3 regions of the Oceanobacillus sp. FSL W8-0428 genome follow, and region 2 is predicted to be linked to each of the others. Evidence: riboswitches for the same ligand, from Rfam matches in the RefSeq annotation. Region 2 holds a riboswitch; each other region holds the start of a gene.
The links. Region 2 has a riboswitch for S-adenosylmethionine ahead of MKY30_RS10570 (methionine ABC transporter ATP-binding protein). Riboswitches for the same ligand answer to the same signal wherever they lie in the genome.
Positions count from the first base shown of each region.

Region 1 (5,485 bases), 1.4 Mb from region 2:
TTTCGTATTTGTAGCATGGATATTCCTGGCTATTTTATTAGCTGTCGGTAAATCCAGAGGAGCTTTATCTGCACTCAGTCTGCTCGTCAATGCAGTCATCTTATCGGTTGCTTTAGATATTTATATTCAACATCCAAGCATCAGCTTGTCGCTCATTACATTAATCAGTATCATCATTTTTACGGTGCTGTCTTTACTGATGGCAACAGGCTTTAATGAAAAGACCTATACAGCTATTCTCACGACACTGATTGGTACAGGTGTATCTCTGGTTATTGCTTATGTAGCACTACAGTTTACTGCTGAACAGGGCTTACGCTATGAAGAGATGGCATTTCTAACCCGGAATCCGCAAACTATCTTTATGGCAGGACTTTTGATTGGCTCATTAGGAGCCGTCATGGATGTTGCTATTACCTTGTCTGCTTCCATGTTTGAAATGTATGAGAAAAATAATCATATTAGCCTAGAAACATTAAAAAAAGCCGGATATGAAATAGGCAAGGATATTATGGGTACAATGACAAATATTCTATTTTTTGCCTATGTCAGCGGATCGATTCCAATGCTGTTAATTTATTTTAAAAATGCAGCTCCATTCGGTTTTACTGTATCCATGAACCTTTCTCTTGAATTAGCACGTGCTTTAGTTGGCGGAATTGGTATTGTCCTGACTATTCCTATTGCTGTGTATATATCTATTTTCTTCATCCGCAGAAAGCAGGCGAAATTATGAATGTACTCGTATTACTGGCAATCGTATTATTTGCACTAATGGCTTGGGTTGGCGGAATGAAGGGTGTTCGGTCCTTTATCGCACTCTTTATTAACTTTCTCATTGTTCTGATGGCTGTTTTCGTCATGAATGACCCGTCCGGAAACCCGATTATTATTGCGCTTATCGCGGTCGGCTTTATCAGCGCGGTCAGCCTCTTCTTCATTAATCAGGTAAATAATAAAACAATGCTTGCTTTTTTAGCGACGATTGCAACGACGGTTATCTTAATCTTTTTCATTATTATTCTGACCGAACAATCAATGATTTACGGACTCGGAGAAGAAGAGTCTGGCGAAATAACCACGTTCAATGTTCATATCGGTCTTAATTTTGTTCAAATTGCTACAGCAGTTATTCTGATGAGCACCATTGGAGCAATTGTGGATACAGCAATTTCCATCACCTCTCCCATGCGTGAAATTTATGAGCAGAATCCGGAGATTTCCAGAAAAGATTTATTTTTAGCCGGCATCCGGATCGGCAGAGATATTTTAGGGACAAGTACAAATACATTGTTCTTTGCCTTTTTCGGAGGCTATATGGGGCTGTTAATCTGGTTTAAGGATTTGGATTACTCGGTAGGCGATATTATGAATGCGAAAGTGTTTAATGATGAATTGCTGACAATCTTTATTTCCGGTGTCGGAATCGCCCTGGTTATTCCAATTGCCGCTCTGATGAGTGCGTATTATTTGAAGAGAAAAAAGAAAGATATCGTGTTAGAGGATAATGAATAAACAAAAATATAATCTAGTTATAAGAGAGCCTAGCCGCTGCAAAATCAGTGTCTGGGCTTTCTTATATATTTTATATTATAAAAATTGAATTATCCTTCTTGAAAGAAAACTTTCAAAGTCTCTCACTCAAAAGTACCGAAAATCACTACCATTGCCAGAAAATTCATTATGAACAGCAACACTAATCCAGTTTAGGTTACATACGTTTTTTTGTTTAAATGTAAATATTAAATCTATTTATATAGTAAAAACATGATTTTTACATTAGAATAAAAAAAAAGACATAAGGGAGGCCAAACTAAATGATTAAAGACTTCAAAGAAAACTTTCAACGTCATGCGATACTCCGTGCAGTTATATTTATATTCATCGGTGCAGCTATTTTTATTAATCCAAATGGATTCTTGCATTTTGTGGGTTATTTGATTGCAGGGTATCTAACTTTACTAGGTGTTATTAAAATATATCAAAGCTACAAATTAAAACAACAGACCGGCACTTATGATATAGGTTTAGCAGGCGGCATTCTTTTAATTGTATTGGCTGCTGTCTTCATTTACTTTGCACCAACACTTTTCTCGATTTTACCGTTTTTATTAGGTTTAGCGATTATCATCAATGGACTAATGCAACTGATTGTAGCCTTGAATATAAAAAGTACTGGCTGGACTATTTTTTGTATTCTCCTCATGGTTGGAGGAGCTGTTCTTGTTTTTAACCCTTTCAAAAGCACGCTTATACTATTTCAAACCTTTGGCGTCATTCTGACATGTATAGGAATCTCTGAAATTGTGGGACATTTTCAAAATAGAAGAAAATAATAGATATTAAAGATGTAACTTATTATTTCTGCTTATATATCTATATTTAGCACTCTTTCTAAAGCCATTGACTTTTCATATATTTCATATTAAGATATAACAACAGTTACATAAGAACTCTTATTGAGAGTGGCGGAGGGACTGGCCCGACGAAGCCCGGCAACCTTTCTAGAATTCGTTCTAAAAAAGGTGCTAAATCCTGCAAAGCGCATTATGCGCTTTGGAAAATAAGAGAGGACGTTTAGTAAATAAACTTTTTCAACCTCTCTAGAGCAAATAGAGAGGTTTTTTATGTAACATTTAAAGAGGTTGTTCAAAAAGTCCAATAAATATAATACGGTGAATTTCTCCGTACTTTTTGAATTCTATTTAAAGTTATTTTAAAAGGGGACATCTTATCATGCAAATAGCTACTGTAAAGGGCTCACCAGGCCATTATCAAATTGGTGAAGGTGCTCTGAAACACCTTGCAGAAAACTTGAATGATCTGCATGTGGAACGAATTGCAGTCGTTACCGGCAGAACTGCCTGGGAAAAGGCAAAACCATATCTTCCAGCTGTAATTACAGATAACATAAAAGAGAAAGATATACATTTTGCAGATGGGCATTGTACTGTCGAACGAACCAGCAGACTTGCAAAGATTTATCAGGAACAACAGGTTGATGCTGTCATTGGTATTGGCGGCGGAACAGCTTTAGACATAGCGAAAGCATCCGCTATAAATGCACAAATAAAAAGCATCTTAATCCCAACCATTGCAGCAACTTGTGCAGCATGGACCCCGTTAAGTGTCTTTTATCAGGAAGACGGAGCGCATTCTCATTATACAGAATTTCCTGAGACCAATACATTGGTCATAGTAGAACCGGCAATTATCGCAGAAGCTCCTGTAAAATATTTAAAAGCAGGGATTGGCGATACGTTGGCAAAATTCTATGAAGCCCGTTCTTTAGTGGAAGCCTTCTATCCTGCTGGTACACTTCCAGTCTGGCTGCAAATTTCTCAGTTCGCAGCCCGTTCCTGCAAAGATATTTTGCTTGCTGACAGTGAAGCAGCAATTAAAGCTTGTGAAAATAATCAGGTGACAGATGCACTCATTCGCGTTATTGAAGCCATTATTGCAACAGGTGGTATGGTTGGAGGCTTTGGCGGGAAAGCTGGACGTATTGCCGGTGCACATTCTATTCATAATGGTTTAACAGCAGCACCGCAAATCGCTGATTCCCTTCATGGGGAAATCGTATCCTACGGTATTTTAGCTCAGCTTGTCATAGAACAGGATATTGAAGAGCTTCATAAGCTCTTGAATTATTATGAAGCATGGGGCTTTCCAACAAGCTTGGCAGACTTCTCCATACAGACAGATGATCAGGAGCTGTTGGAAGCTATTGCGGAGAAGGTTACCCGTGAAGAGGAATCTATTCATTTGATGAAGAAAGAAATCAATGCAGATAAAGTTATTAGTGCATTCTTACAACTTGAAGACTATTCAAAATAAAAATGAAAGTAGGAAGATCTATTATGAAGAAATATTTACTTAGTATTACAGCTTTATTACTCGTTTTCCTTGCTGCCTGCGGCGGAGATGACGAAAGCGGCAGTGAATCAGACTTACTTGAGGATGGTGTACTGACAGTCGGTGTAACAGCCGGGCCGCATGAAGAAATTGTTGAAAAAATAGCTGAAATTGCAGCTGAAGATGATTTAGAGATTAAAACGGTTGTGTTTAGCGATTATGTCATGCCGAATGTTTCTTTAGACGAAGGTGATATTGACATCAGCAGCTTCCAAACAGAACCTTTTATGGACAGTATGGTTGAAGAAAGGGGCTTAGATATTGTTAAAGTAGCAGATACTGTAACTTTCCCGATGGGGGTTTATTCTGAATCTGTTGATTCGCTTGAAGATATTCCAGACGGTGCAACATTAGGTCTTCCTGGAGACCCTACCAACAGCGGACGTGCTTTATTATTATTTGAACAAGCTGGACTTATCAAATTAGAAGAAGGTTTAGGTGTTAACGCAACAGTAAATGATGTTGTTGAAAATCCAAAAAATCTTGAGCTGCTTGAGTTAGATTCTGCGCAAATACCAAGGCAGCTTGGTGAAGTAGATGCAGCGGCAATTAATTCCAATTTTGCAATTGAAGCTGACCTTTCCCCTAAAGATGATTCTATCTTTATTGAGCAGGACTCTACCTTTGTTAACTTAATTGCAACCCGCACAGAAAATAAGGATGATGAAGTAGTTCAGCAATTTATTGATCTTTACCACACAGATGAAGTAAAAGAATTTATTGAAGAAAACTTCGACGGCTCTGTCGTTCCAGGCTGGTAAAATCAAATAATTTAAGTAAGCTGAAGCCTGATTATTACAATATAATCAGGCTTTAAAGTACAACATGGAAAAGGAGAAACATCTTATGAGAATACAGAAAAAAATATATGTGCTCGTATTTATAGCTCTGTTGAGCCTCGTTTTGGCTGCTTGTGCCAGTGAGCCAGATAGTAATACGAATGAATCTGGGAGCAATGATTCAGAAGGAGGTACGCCAGGCGGTGATTTAACGATTACCACTCCAGCAGATGCTGTATCACTTGATCCGGCTGCTTCCAATGATACCCCGTCCAGTGACGTACAACGAAATATTTTTGAAACACTTGTTACCCAGGATGAGAATATGGAGGTTCAGCCTTTGCTTGCAGAGGAATGGGAGCAAATTGACGATACTACGTGGGAATTCAAGCTGCGTCAGGATGTTAAATTCCATGACGGCTCTGATTTTAATGCAGACGTTGTAAAAGCAAATATTGACCGTACGCTTGATCCGGATGTAGGATCTCCACGCGCAATTATGTACAATATGATTTCTGAAGTCGAAGTAGTCGATGATTATACTGTTCATTTTAAAACAGAATATCCTTTTGCTGCATTACCGGCTCACCTTGCTCATCCAGGTGGAGTGATGATTTCAAAAGATCAGATTGAAGAAGACTACGCAGCTATGGAAGATGGAGAAGATGCTGGAAATGTTATCAGTGCAAATCCACAGGGCACTGGCCCTTTCAAATACGATGAATGGCAGCCTGGTCAATACGTCCGTTTAGTAAATAATGAAGATTACTGGGGCGAGCCGGCATTGCTTG
Region 1 covers NZ_JBBORB010000001.1:847,622-853,106, forward strand. Annotated here, with positions in the region: gene MKY30_RS03700 (YibE/F family protein) at 1-736, shown strand, start outside; gene MKY30_RS03705 (YibE/F family protein) at 733-1,515, shown strand; gene MKY30_RS03710 (HdeD family acid-resistance protein) at 1,818-2,336, shown strand; SAM riboswitch class I at 2,454-2,570, shown strand; gene MKY30_RS03715 (iron-containing alcohol dehydrogenase family protein) at 2,737-3,837, shown strand; gene MKY30_RS03720 (MetQ/NlpA family ABC transporter substrate-binding protein) at 3,861-4,676, shown strand; gene MKY30_RS03725 (glutathione ABC transporter substrate-binding protein) at 4,762-5,485, shown strand, end outside.
Region 1: another riboswitch for S-adenosylmethionine. It lies ahead of MKY30_RS03715 (iron-containing alcohol dehydrogenase family protein); the one in region 2 lies ahead of MKY30_RS10570 (methionine ABC transporter ATP-binding protein).

Region 2 (5,485 bases):
ATATGATAAAAATGGAGGTGGCAAGCTATGGACGGTTTTGAAAGAAGAACATTGGTTAAAAAAGAAAAAATTTTAAATACAAGTGCAGCACTTTTTCAAAAAGAGGGTATCAAAAAGGTTTCCATCTCAAAGATAGCGAAGGAAGCAAATGTTTCACAGGTAACTATTTATAATTATTTTGAGAGCAAAGAAAAGTTATTGTATGAAGCACTTATTTACTTTGTGAATCAAACATGGGAAAAATACCATAAACTGATTGAAGAGCCGATATCATACGAAGAGAAGATGAAGCAGTTTATATTTTCTGAGGCACAAACTGTAAATGATTTACACGAGGAATTTTCCAACTATATGATGGACCAATACAAAATACCTGGCAATTTTATTGAGCACCTTTATCAAGAAAAAGCACTGCCTGCAATGATGCAGCTCGTTCAGCAAGGCAGAGATGAAGGCTTCATTGATCCTGCTATCAGCGATACCGCTATCTTCGTCTATTTGCAAATGTTTACCGATTATTTGCAAAAAGGTGACGCTATCGAACAGCTTGTTCCATTAACGGAAGAATTAATGAAGCTGTTCTTCTATGGTATTGCAGGCAGTGGAGAAATTAAAAAACCTGACTGAAAGATTTTTCATCTGACAGCCAGGTTTTATTTCTATTTAATCTTTCACTTTCGCAATAATAATCATAATCACCGCTACAACAGCTGCCGGGATAAGCCAGCCCAGTCCTTCTGCATAAAGCGGAAGAACATCACCTAGTGTTTCAACAAGAACATCCAGCCATTCAGGCAGCTCCAATTCTAATGATCCGTAAAGTGCTACAAGACCATCTATGATACTAAAAAGGAAAGTGACCGCAATGGTCGGGATGTAAACAAGGCGTGAATGATTGAAAATTGGTGACACAAATGTTAATAAAACTAATACCATAGCTAGTGGGTATAGAAACATCAGCACAGGTACAGAGTAAGAAATAATATTTTCCAGACCAAAATTAGCTACTACAAATGTTAAGATGGAAAAGAAAAAGACAAACGGCTTATAGCCAATAGCAGGGATTAAGGAATGAAAATATTCCGCATTTGCTGTAACCAATCCAATTGCTGTTGTCAGACATGCCAATATAATAATAGCTGCGAGCAAAATGGCTCCAAACGTACCAAAGTAATGCGATGCTGCACCACTTAACACAGGCCCTCCATTATCAAATACACCTAACTCTGTTACACTGGTTGCCCCTAAATAGGATATCCCTACATAGATAATTGCGAGTAATGCTGTTGATGTTAAACCAATCTTAGTAACAGCAGATAAGATTTGATTATTATTCGTAATTCCAAAACCTTTAATAACATTAATAATAATGATCCCAAATACCAGAGCAGCTAAGGCATCCATAGTATTATATCCTTCAATAAACCCGGTAAAAAAGGCTGCAGATTGATACGTTTCGTCTGGAGATTGGATAGAGCCCATCGGATTGAAGAATGCAACTGCTAATAGAACAAGCAGTAAAATAACAAGAGCCGGCGCCAGGAATTTCCCAATATTATCAACAATTTTCGATGGAAATAATGAAAAAAGCAGTGTAATCAAGAAAAATACTCCAGTAAAAATTAATAAAACTGTAGAATGCGCTCCATCATTTACATATGGAGCAATGCCTACCTCGTAAGCAACTGTTCCTGTTCTTGGCGCTGCGAAGAATGGGCCAATGGTTAAGTAAAGTAATGCTGTAAACGCAAGTCCATAGATAGGATGAACACGGCTCGCAAGCTCTTGCAGATTATTTTTTCCAGAGAAGCCCATTGCCATAATACCGAGAAAAGGCAGCCCTACTCCGGTTGCTAAAAATCCTATTATAGCTGGCGTGAGGTTATCACCTGACAGTTGTCCCAGCTGTGCCGGGAAAATCAAGTTCCCCGCTCCAAAAAATAAAGCAAATAACATAAATGCAATTGCTAAATAATTTCCTATACGCAGTTTGGTATTCATTTTATTCCTCCTATTTCCAAACCTATAATTCTTGGAATTATCTAATTATTTAACATAATTTGACACGATTTCTATGTTACTACTTTCAAATATGAAATGCAATGGAAAGCAGGGTGAAATAGTTTATTTGGAAAAAAACCCCAAAAACATCTACCAGCACCTTATCTTTTTTTGATAGACAATCTCTCTGCAAACTTATACTATTATATATAATTATAAAGTGAAAATTCATTCAGTCAGGAAATCCTCTGCCAGGTAGACTGAGAAAACATTTACAAATTATAGTATAAAGAGGTCGATAGATTATGAAATTATCCCGTCGTGTAGAACAGCTTCCTTCCCAATTCTTTGCTGCACTTGCAGGTAAAGTAGCTGCTGCAATAGCAGAAGGAAGAGATATTATTAACTTAGGTCAAGGAAATCCAGATCAGCCTACGCCACCGCATATTATCCGCGCCCTTCAGGAAAGTGTTGAAAATCCTGTTACACATAAATACTCTCCTTTCCGTGGTACAGATGAATTAAAGCTGGCTGCAGCACAGTTTTATAAAAGAGAATATGATGTTGATCTAGATCCCGCTTCAGAAATTGCTATTTTATTTGGCAGTAAAATCGGCTTAGTAGAACTTCCTTTAGCTCTAATGGATCACGGTGAATTAATGCTCTTACCTGATCCAGGATACCCGGATTATCTGTCCAGTGTACCATTAGCAGATGTTACTTATGACACCTTTCCGTTATTAGAAGAAAACGATTTTTTACCGGACTATACTGCCTTAACAGATGAACAGAAAAAACTTGCTAAGCTATTATATCTCAACTATCCGAATAACCCGACCGGAGCAGTTGCAACAAAGGAATTTTTTGAAGATACCATTGCATTAGCGCAGAAAAATGATATTGGAATCATCCATGATTTTGCATATGGCGCAATCGGGTTTGACGATTATCAGCCGGTGAGCTTCCTGCAAACAGAAGGCGCAAAAGATGTTGGCGTTGAGCTATATACCCTCTCCAAAACATATAATATGGCAGGCTGGCGCGTCGGGTTTGCTGCCGGAAATAAAGATATGATTGAAGCTATCAATATTCTGCAGGATCATTTATTTGTCAGCCTTTTTCCAGCTATCCAAAAGGCTGCTGCCGAAGCATTATCAGGTGACCAAAGCTGCGTTTCCTCTCTTGTAAAGCTTTATGAACAGCGCAGAAATGTTTTACTGGAAGAATGCAAACGCATCGGCTGGGATGTAACAGCTCCAAAAGGCTCCTTCTTTGCCTGGCTTCCAGTGCCGGCAGCATTTACAAGTGAAGAATTTGCGGATTATTTATTAAAGGAAGCAAATGTAGCCGTTGCAGCAGGTAATGGTTTTGGGAAAACCGGGGAAGGTTATATACGTGTCGGATTACTTGTCGAGGACGAGCGTATTCGTGAAGCAATTTGCCGTATTGAAAAACTTGACTTATTTCAAAATAAGCATTGACGAAACATATAAAATAGGCTATTTTTAAATAATACAATTCTATAATTGCGAGTTCAAAAAATGCCACTGAAAAAGCTATGTCACAGATGAGATTGACCGCTTTACCTCAGGGACTTCTTGAACATCCTCTATAAATAATATATCTCTTATCCAGAGTAGCTGAGGGACTGGCCCGTTGAAGCTCGGCAACCTTAAAAAGGTGCTAATTCCAGCAAGACATTCGTCTTGAAAGATGAGAGCAGAAAATAAGACCATATTTTCGGGCCTCTCTTTCAACAGAGAGGCTCTTTTTATGAATTGTGCAGATATTATATTAAAGCGCACAGATGATAACATCCCCCCGCTTAAAAATAGAAAGGCAGGAAGAACATCAATGATTAAGTTAGAGAATGTCACAAAAATTTTTCCGTCCAAAAAAGGAAAAGATGTTACTGCATTAGACAATGTAACGATTTCTGTCAATAAAGGAGAAATCCATGGCGTGATCGGCTATAGTGGTGCAGGAAAAAGTACATTAATACGCTGTGTCAATTTACTGGAAACGCCATCTAAGGGAAAGGTATGGATTGACGGAATTGATTTAACAAAACTATCAAAAGAAAAGCTTCGGCAAACAAGACAAAAAGTCGGCATGATTTTTCAGCATTTTAATTTATTAAAAACAGCTACCGTCTACGACAATATTGCAATCCCTTTAAAATTACTCGGCGTACCGAAATCAAAGATTGCTGAACGAGTTGTTAAATACCTTGAAATTGTTGATTTAGTTGAGAAAAAAGATTCTTACCCTGCTCAGCTTTCCGGTGGTCAGAAGCAGCGTGTAGCTATTGCAAGAGCACTTTCTCAGGAACCACAGGTGCTCCTGAGTGATGAAGCAACCAGCGCATTAGACCCCGAAACAACCAATTCCATTCTCGAGCTATTACTAAAAATTAATGCAGAGCTCGGGATTACAATTCTATTAATCACGCATGAAATGAACGTTATTCAAAAAATATGTGATTATGTATATGTTATTGAAAATGGAAATCTTATTGAACAAGGGTCTACGATTGAATTATTTACAAAGCCAAAACAACCGACAACAAAAAAATTCCTCAATACAATTTCACAGCGGAAATTATCTGACCGTCTGGTTAATGAATTGAAGCTGGAAGGAAAAGTTGTTCGTCTGACCTTCCTGGGCGAAAATACAGGACAGCCGCTGTTATCCAAGGTTACACAGCAATTTTATGTAGAGCCAAATATTCTGACAGCAAATATTATCGAATTAAAAAATGGAATTGTCGGTAATATCGTCGTTCATTTGATTGGTAATGATCATCAAGTAGAACAATCACTCTCTTTCTTGCAGGAACAAGGCGTAGAGATAGAAGAATTGGGGGTAAACTAATATGCAATCATTTATTGATCAATGGCTGCCAATATTTTACGAAGCAATAAAAGATACATTTCTAATGGTTGCTATTTCTCTTGCTTTCTCAGTACTTATAGGTATCATTTTAGCCATCATCTTAATTTTGACACGTCCCGGGCAACCCTTGCAAAATAAATTTGTCTATCAGTTTTTTAATTTACTAATAAATGTCATTCGTTCGATTCCGTTTATTATTCTTTTATTTTTTATGCTTCCATTCACCAAATTCGTAGTAGGCACCTCTATTGGTGTGGAAGGAGCTATTGTACCACTCGTTGTTAATGCTGCTCCATATATAGCCAGACTTATTGAATCTTCCTTGCTGGAGGTAAACCAAGGTGTTATTGAAGCATACCGTGCAATGGGGGTAAAAACACATCACATCATTTGGAATGTTATGCTTCGTGAAGCCAGACCGGCAATTGTACTGGCTTTAACCATTGCAACAATCAGTCTTATCGGGGCAACAGCTATGGCAGGCCTTGTTGGTGCCGGGGGCTTAGGTGACCTTGCATACAGATTTGGACATCTGCGTTATGAAACAGATGTGATGTATGTCACTGTTATTCTCCTGATTATTATCGTC
Region 2 covers NZ_JBBORB010000001.1:2,261,012-2,266,496, reverse strand. Annotated here, with positions in the region: gene MKY30_RS10585 (TetR/AcrR family transcriptional regulator) at 28-627, shown strand; gene brnQ (branched-chain amino acid transport system II carrier protein) at 664-2,001, opposite strand; gene MKY30_RS10575 (pyridoxal phosphate-dependent aminotransferase) at 2,307-3,482, shown strand; SAM riboswitch class I at 3,626-3,721, shown strand; gene MKY30_RS10570 (methionine ABC transporter ATP-binding protein) at 3,856-4,875, shown strand; gene MKY30_RS10565 (methionine ABC transporter permease) at 4,877-5,485, shown strand, end outside.

Region 3 (5,485 bases), 1.5 Mb from region 2:
ACGACCAGCTTCATGGTAATATTATTTGCTTCTAGATCCATATGCTGTACAGCTACATCGAAATTGCCCTGTAAATTCATATCTGTAACAGCTACATAAATTTCCTGGCTGTCCGGGTCTATCGTTACCCATTCAGGCATTGGTAAAAATTTATCCATGTATTCCATAATTTTTTTGTTTGGCAGTTCTAAAAGTCCAACAGAGATAGACTTCAGTTGTAAAACCAGATCACCGTTTGTCTGCTCAATCGGTTCAAAACGGACAGAAAGAGGAACTGTGGAAGAGAAGACAGGCAATTCACCCATCAGATGCACATCATCCTCAAGAAAAATACGGTAATGGTGATCCGTCCCCTCAAGTAATTTCTCAATATAAGCATTGATTAAATTATTTAAGTTTTGCTTTGTTGTCTGAATGTAAAACTCAGAGCTTTCCTGCTCGTCTATTACAGAATTTTGCGGGAACTCATTTTTAGAAACTGGCCAAAAAATAAGCGCCAGCAAAAGGAGTAAGATAGCTGCATTAAAGATAAGAAGACCGAGAAAACCGGCTTTCCATTTATTATTTATTTTTATTTGTCTATTCTTTACTCTCATTATGTTTTCATCCCAACTTAATTAAAATATTCCAGAATACGTTCAGCCATTAGATAATATCCATCATAATTAGGGTGGAAATTATCGTCTGAAAATAAATTTGCAGTCTCGTCTTCAAATAAATCATCAATTGGTACAAAGGTGCTGCCTTCGTATTGATTGACTGTCTCTCTTCCTATAGTATTCCAATCAGCGACAATCTGGTCCAATTCTGGAATGTCCTCAAAATAATTTGTAAAAGGATTAAAAATACCTAATAGATAAATAGAGGCATCCGCATTAATGGAACGAAGCTTATCAAATATTTCGCTGAGACGATCTTCGTAGAAAGCCTGTTCCTCGTTAAAGTAGCTGATCTCCAAGTCCATAATATTTTCCTTTAACACTTGCATAATATCATTAGCACCGATGGTAATGATAATAATATCTGCTTCTTCTAAAGCATCCGTTAATTCAGGCTCATCCTCCAGACGGGTGAGCAGCTGATCGGAGCGGTTTCCACGTTTTCCAAAGTTATCAAAATGGACATTTGTATCAAGTGCCTGAAGTGTTCTGTCTAATATCCCGACATAGCCCCCCTGATTTGTATCGTCTCCTACACCCTGAGTCAGTGAATCACCAAGAGCAACGATATCCACATTTTCCTCAGAAGCAAATCCGAATGTATTTTCAAAAGGCTCATCGACAGCTATTTCCTCATTTTCTTGTTCGTCTGCGTTTCCCATAACTTCCTCGCTGTCGTCTTCTGTATCTTCTTCGCCATTTTCTGCTGGTTCAGACGTAATTTGTTCTCTAAGAGCTTCTTCTCTTTCCCGTTGTTCAGAGCTTAATTGAAAATATGGCAGCTGTAAAATCGAAAAAACAGCTATAATGATAATAAGAATGGAGCTAATGAGAATAAGCCATCTTTTTTTGGTCATTTTCATGATTACACCTACGTGTTCTTTTCTTCTAGTTTATGTTGGAACAAATAAAATTACTTAATAATACGTAAAGAAAATGTTCAAAAAGTCCAATAAAAAATGGCAGGGGAAGGAGCTTTTGCTTAGATAGCCTGTATTGTTACAGGCAACACAGGGTTACCACAAGACGGAGAAGTCTGTCAGCTTGCTATCCCCACAGGATAAGTAACCGAAGCCTAGTCCGGTTTCATCCCCAGTACGTAATCGAGCAGCCCTTATCAGCTGATTTTTGAACATACATGTAAAAAGTTTATTTGATGTGTACGTATTTGTAAAATAATTTGGTAGAGTAGATGTTTTTATTTATATTCCTATTTTAATCAAGGATTATAAATAATAAACAGGTTTAAATGAAAAACGCCTTCTAATTTTATGTAGAAGACGTGACTAAACCTCATTATAACATAAAAGTACCCGTCTTTCTTCACGATAAAACATCAAATGTTCTAATAGAAGAAAGGCGGATACTGTATAATTATTTTAACTAATTTCTGAAGCTGCGTAATTCCAAGGCAAACTGTGCCGGCTGGATATTTGAAAGAATAAATACTTCAGATGTTACTTCAGAGCTTGTGTCTGTGAACAAAATAGTTCCCTGATAAGCTGCATTTTCTTCTGGTGCCGGCTTACCTTCCTGCAGCCAAATTGCATCAGCCCCGGATAGTATATCTGTTGTTACCTCATCTATATCTGTTGTGGGAATAACCTCATAGCCTAATTTATAAAGAGGCGCAATATCGTCATCCGCGATGCCGACAGCTACAATGCGTTTTTTACGGACACCTTCACTGCGGTCAAATGGAGATTGCAGTAAGTTTTTCACTGCTATTTCTTCCGCAGATTTCTGACTGCCATGCGATTTTCCGGTCGCTTTATCTATTGCCTGTTCCAGATCAGCTACAATATCATCAAATGCTTCCAGACCGACGGATAGACGAATCAATTCTTCTGTAGTACCACTTTTTGCCAAGTCCTCATCTGTTAATTGCTGATGGGTCGTAGAAGCAGGGTGAATAATAAGTGACTTTGCATCGCCGACGTTGGCAACGTGAGACCAGAGTTCCACATTATCAATCAAGATACGGCCTGCATCCCGGCCTCCTTCAATGCCAAAGGTAATAACAGAACCAAAACCGCCATTTAAATACTTCCCGGCAAGCTGATGAGATGGGTGTGATGCCAGCCCGGGGTAGTTGACCCATTCTACAGCAGGATGTTTTTCCAGATAGGCTGCCAGCTTTTCTGCATTTTCACTATGCCTTTTGATACGTAAATGTAAGGTTTCCAATCCTTGAAGTAATAAAAAGGCATTTTGCGGGCTTAGAGCAGGTCCGATGTCACGTAATAATTGGACACGCAGCTTTGTTATAAAAGCAGTCGGTCCTAAGTCAGCATATTTTAAGCCATTATAGCTTGCATCCGGCTCGATAAAATCTGGGAATTTCTCGTTGTTCCAATCAAATCTGCCACTGTCAACCACAATACCGCCAATAGTTGTACCATGTCCGCCAATCCATTTCGTTGCAGAATGCACAACAATATCCGCACCCCATGTTAATGGTTTTGCAACATAAGGTGTAGCGAAAGTATTATCAATAATTAAAGGAATACCATGATTATGGGCAATGTCCGCAACGGTTTCTATATCAAAAACATATAGGCTCGGGTTAGTAATGATTTCACCAAAGATTGCTTTTGTTTTATCTGTAATCGCAGCTTCAATTGCTTCAGGATCTGTTCCATCTACAAATTTTACATTGATGCCATAGCGGGGGAGTGTGTTGGCAAATAAATTATACGTCCCGCCATATAGATTGCTGTCTGCAATAATTTCATCACCGGCACGTGTAATATTGAGAATTGCCATGGTAATGGCTGCCATCCCCGATGCTACTCCTAAGGCTCCAACACCATCTTCTAATTGGGCAATCCGCTGTTCAAATGTATCTACAGTTGGATTCATAATTCGTGTGTATATATTTCCCGGCTCTGCCAGCCCGAATAAATTCTGTGCATGCTCCGTGTCCCGGAATACGTAAGAAGTAGTTTGATAGATAGGCACTGCCCGGGACCCGGTTGTTGGATCAGGAACCTGGCCTCCATGTAATAAAATTGTCTCGTCCTGCTGGATTGAATGTTTTGACATTTTATTTCCTCCCTTTTAGATATATCCTCTGTTACTAAAAAGAACCCTCTTCTTAAAAGAAGAGAGCTCTTGTCATCGACTTGGAACTCTCTCTTATCTTTCAGATTAATCTGTAGGATTTGGCACCAGTTTTTGTTCAGGTTGCCGGGCTTCACAGGGCCTATTCCCTCCGCCGCTCTTGATAAGAGATTATGCTAAATATTTAGAAATTACTAGAGAGTATATAATTATAGAGATTAAATGTCAAGTAGTTTACTATGAATTAATAAAGTTTCATTTAAAAAAAGGATGGAAGGGGATTACTGATGAGTAAAATTTTGAACTATCAAATAGATTTTGAGAATTCATAAATGGAAATGCAGGTAATAACTGTGCAAGAGAAGCAGTTGAATATTTTATTTGAAAATTTTTTAGCCTTTCATTTTGAAACGCAACTGCCTGATAGCATCCTTTTAGATATAGTCGAAGAGAGAACCGATTTATTTACTATAGAGAATAAAGAATTGTTAGAGAAGGAAAAATATTATTGATGGTCTATATGTTATAAAAGTACTGATTATTTTAAATAATTATATCAAGGAGAATGGTTATCGTTACTATAAGATATATTCTTCATTTGGATTTAATAGCTGGATTCTTTCGGAAAGGTGCATTCTGGATTAAGGGTAGGCTAAAATAGTATTTTCCTGTATTAAATGAAAAGAAAAACAGCAATAAATAACAAAACTGCCCCAATATAATTAATCGGAGCAGCTTTATAAATTTGGTATGCAACTAATAGTGGAGTTTTCATTCCCTGTTGCTTTGGATAGCTATGAACACATTAGTTAAGCTTATTTCGGATAATTAAATCTTTATACCTATAAAAGGATCTTTTCTTCGTCCGGTTTAAAATACCCTTTCATTAAGCTTTTTCATTTTTAGCTTTGTTTCTTGCACGCGGTGCATCCCGATAAATACTTGCCATATAGATAATAAGAGCTATCCAAATAAGGGCAAATGTAATCATATGATGTACCGTAAATGTTTCATTATATAAGAACACACCCAAGAAGAACATAATCGTCGGTGCAACATATTGCAAAAATCCGACCATTGCTAATGGAATCCGTTTGGCCCCCGCTGCAAATAGCAGTAAAGGAACTGCAGTTACGATACCGCCCCCAATTAATAATAGATTATCTGATGCAAACAGGGGAGAAAAAGTAAATGACCCTTCTGATGGAATAAATATCAAGTATAATAATGCAATCGGTGCAACGACCAGTGTTTCAATAGTAAGTCCATACATAGCATGGAGGTTTATTGTCTTTTTAATGAGTCCGTAAAAACCAAAACTCATCGCTAATAATAGAGAAATCCAGGGAAACACGCCATAGCTTAAAGTTAAATAAAGTACACCGATACCAGCGAGAATAAAGGACAGAACTTGTCCTTTGGTTGTCTTTTCCTTCAATACAAAGACCGCCAATAAAATACTGATCAGAGGATTGATATAATATCCTAAGCTGGCCTGCAGCACATGCCCGTGCTGTACAGAAAAAATAAACAAGAACCAGTTGATGGATATTACAATAGAAGCTGTAATAATAGCAAGTGCTTTCTTTCTATCCTTTTTCAACAGCTGTACTGTTTCCATTAAATGCCGCCAGTTGCCAGTAGCAAGTACTAAGAAAATCATAAATACCAGGCTCCACACAATCCGGTGAGCAAGTACTTCACCGGCAGGGACATTATCGAGAAACTTCCAATATATTGGGAATATCCCCCATAATAAATAA
Region 3 covers NZ_JBBORB010000001.1:745,598-751,082, reverse strand. Annotated here, with positions in the region: gene MKY30_RS03275 (YpmS family protein) at 1-596, opposite strand, end outside; gene MKY30_RS03270 (SGNH/GDSL hydrolase family protein) at 614-1,516, opposite strand; gene MKY30_RS03265 (O-acetylhomoserine aminocarboxypropyltransferase/cysteine synthase family protein) at 2,043-3,704, opposite strand; SAM riboswitch class I at 3,795-3,892, opposite strand; gene MKY30_RS03260 (hypothetical protein) at 4,055-4,234, shown strand; gene rarD (EamA family transporter RarD) at 4,609-5,485, opposite strand, start outside.
Region 3: another riboswitch for S-adenosylmethionine. It lies ahead of MKY30_RS03265 (O-acetylhomoserine aminocarboxypropyltransferase/cysteine synthase family protein); the one in region 2 lies ahead of MKY30_RS10570 (methionine ABC transporter ATP-binding protein).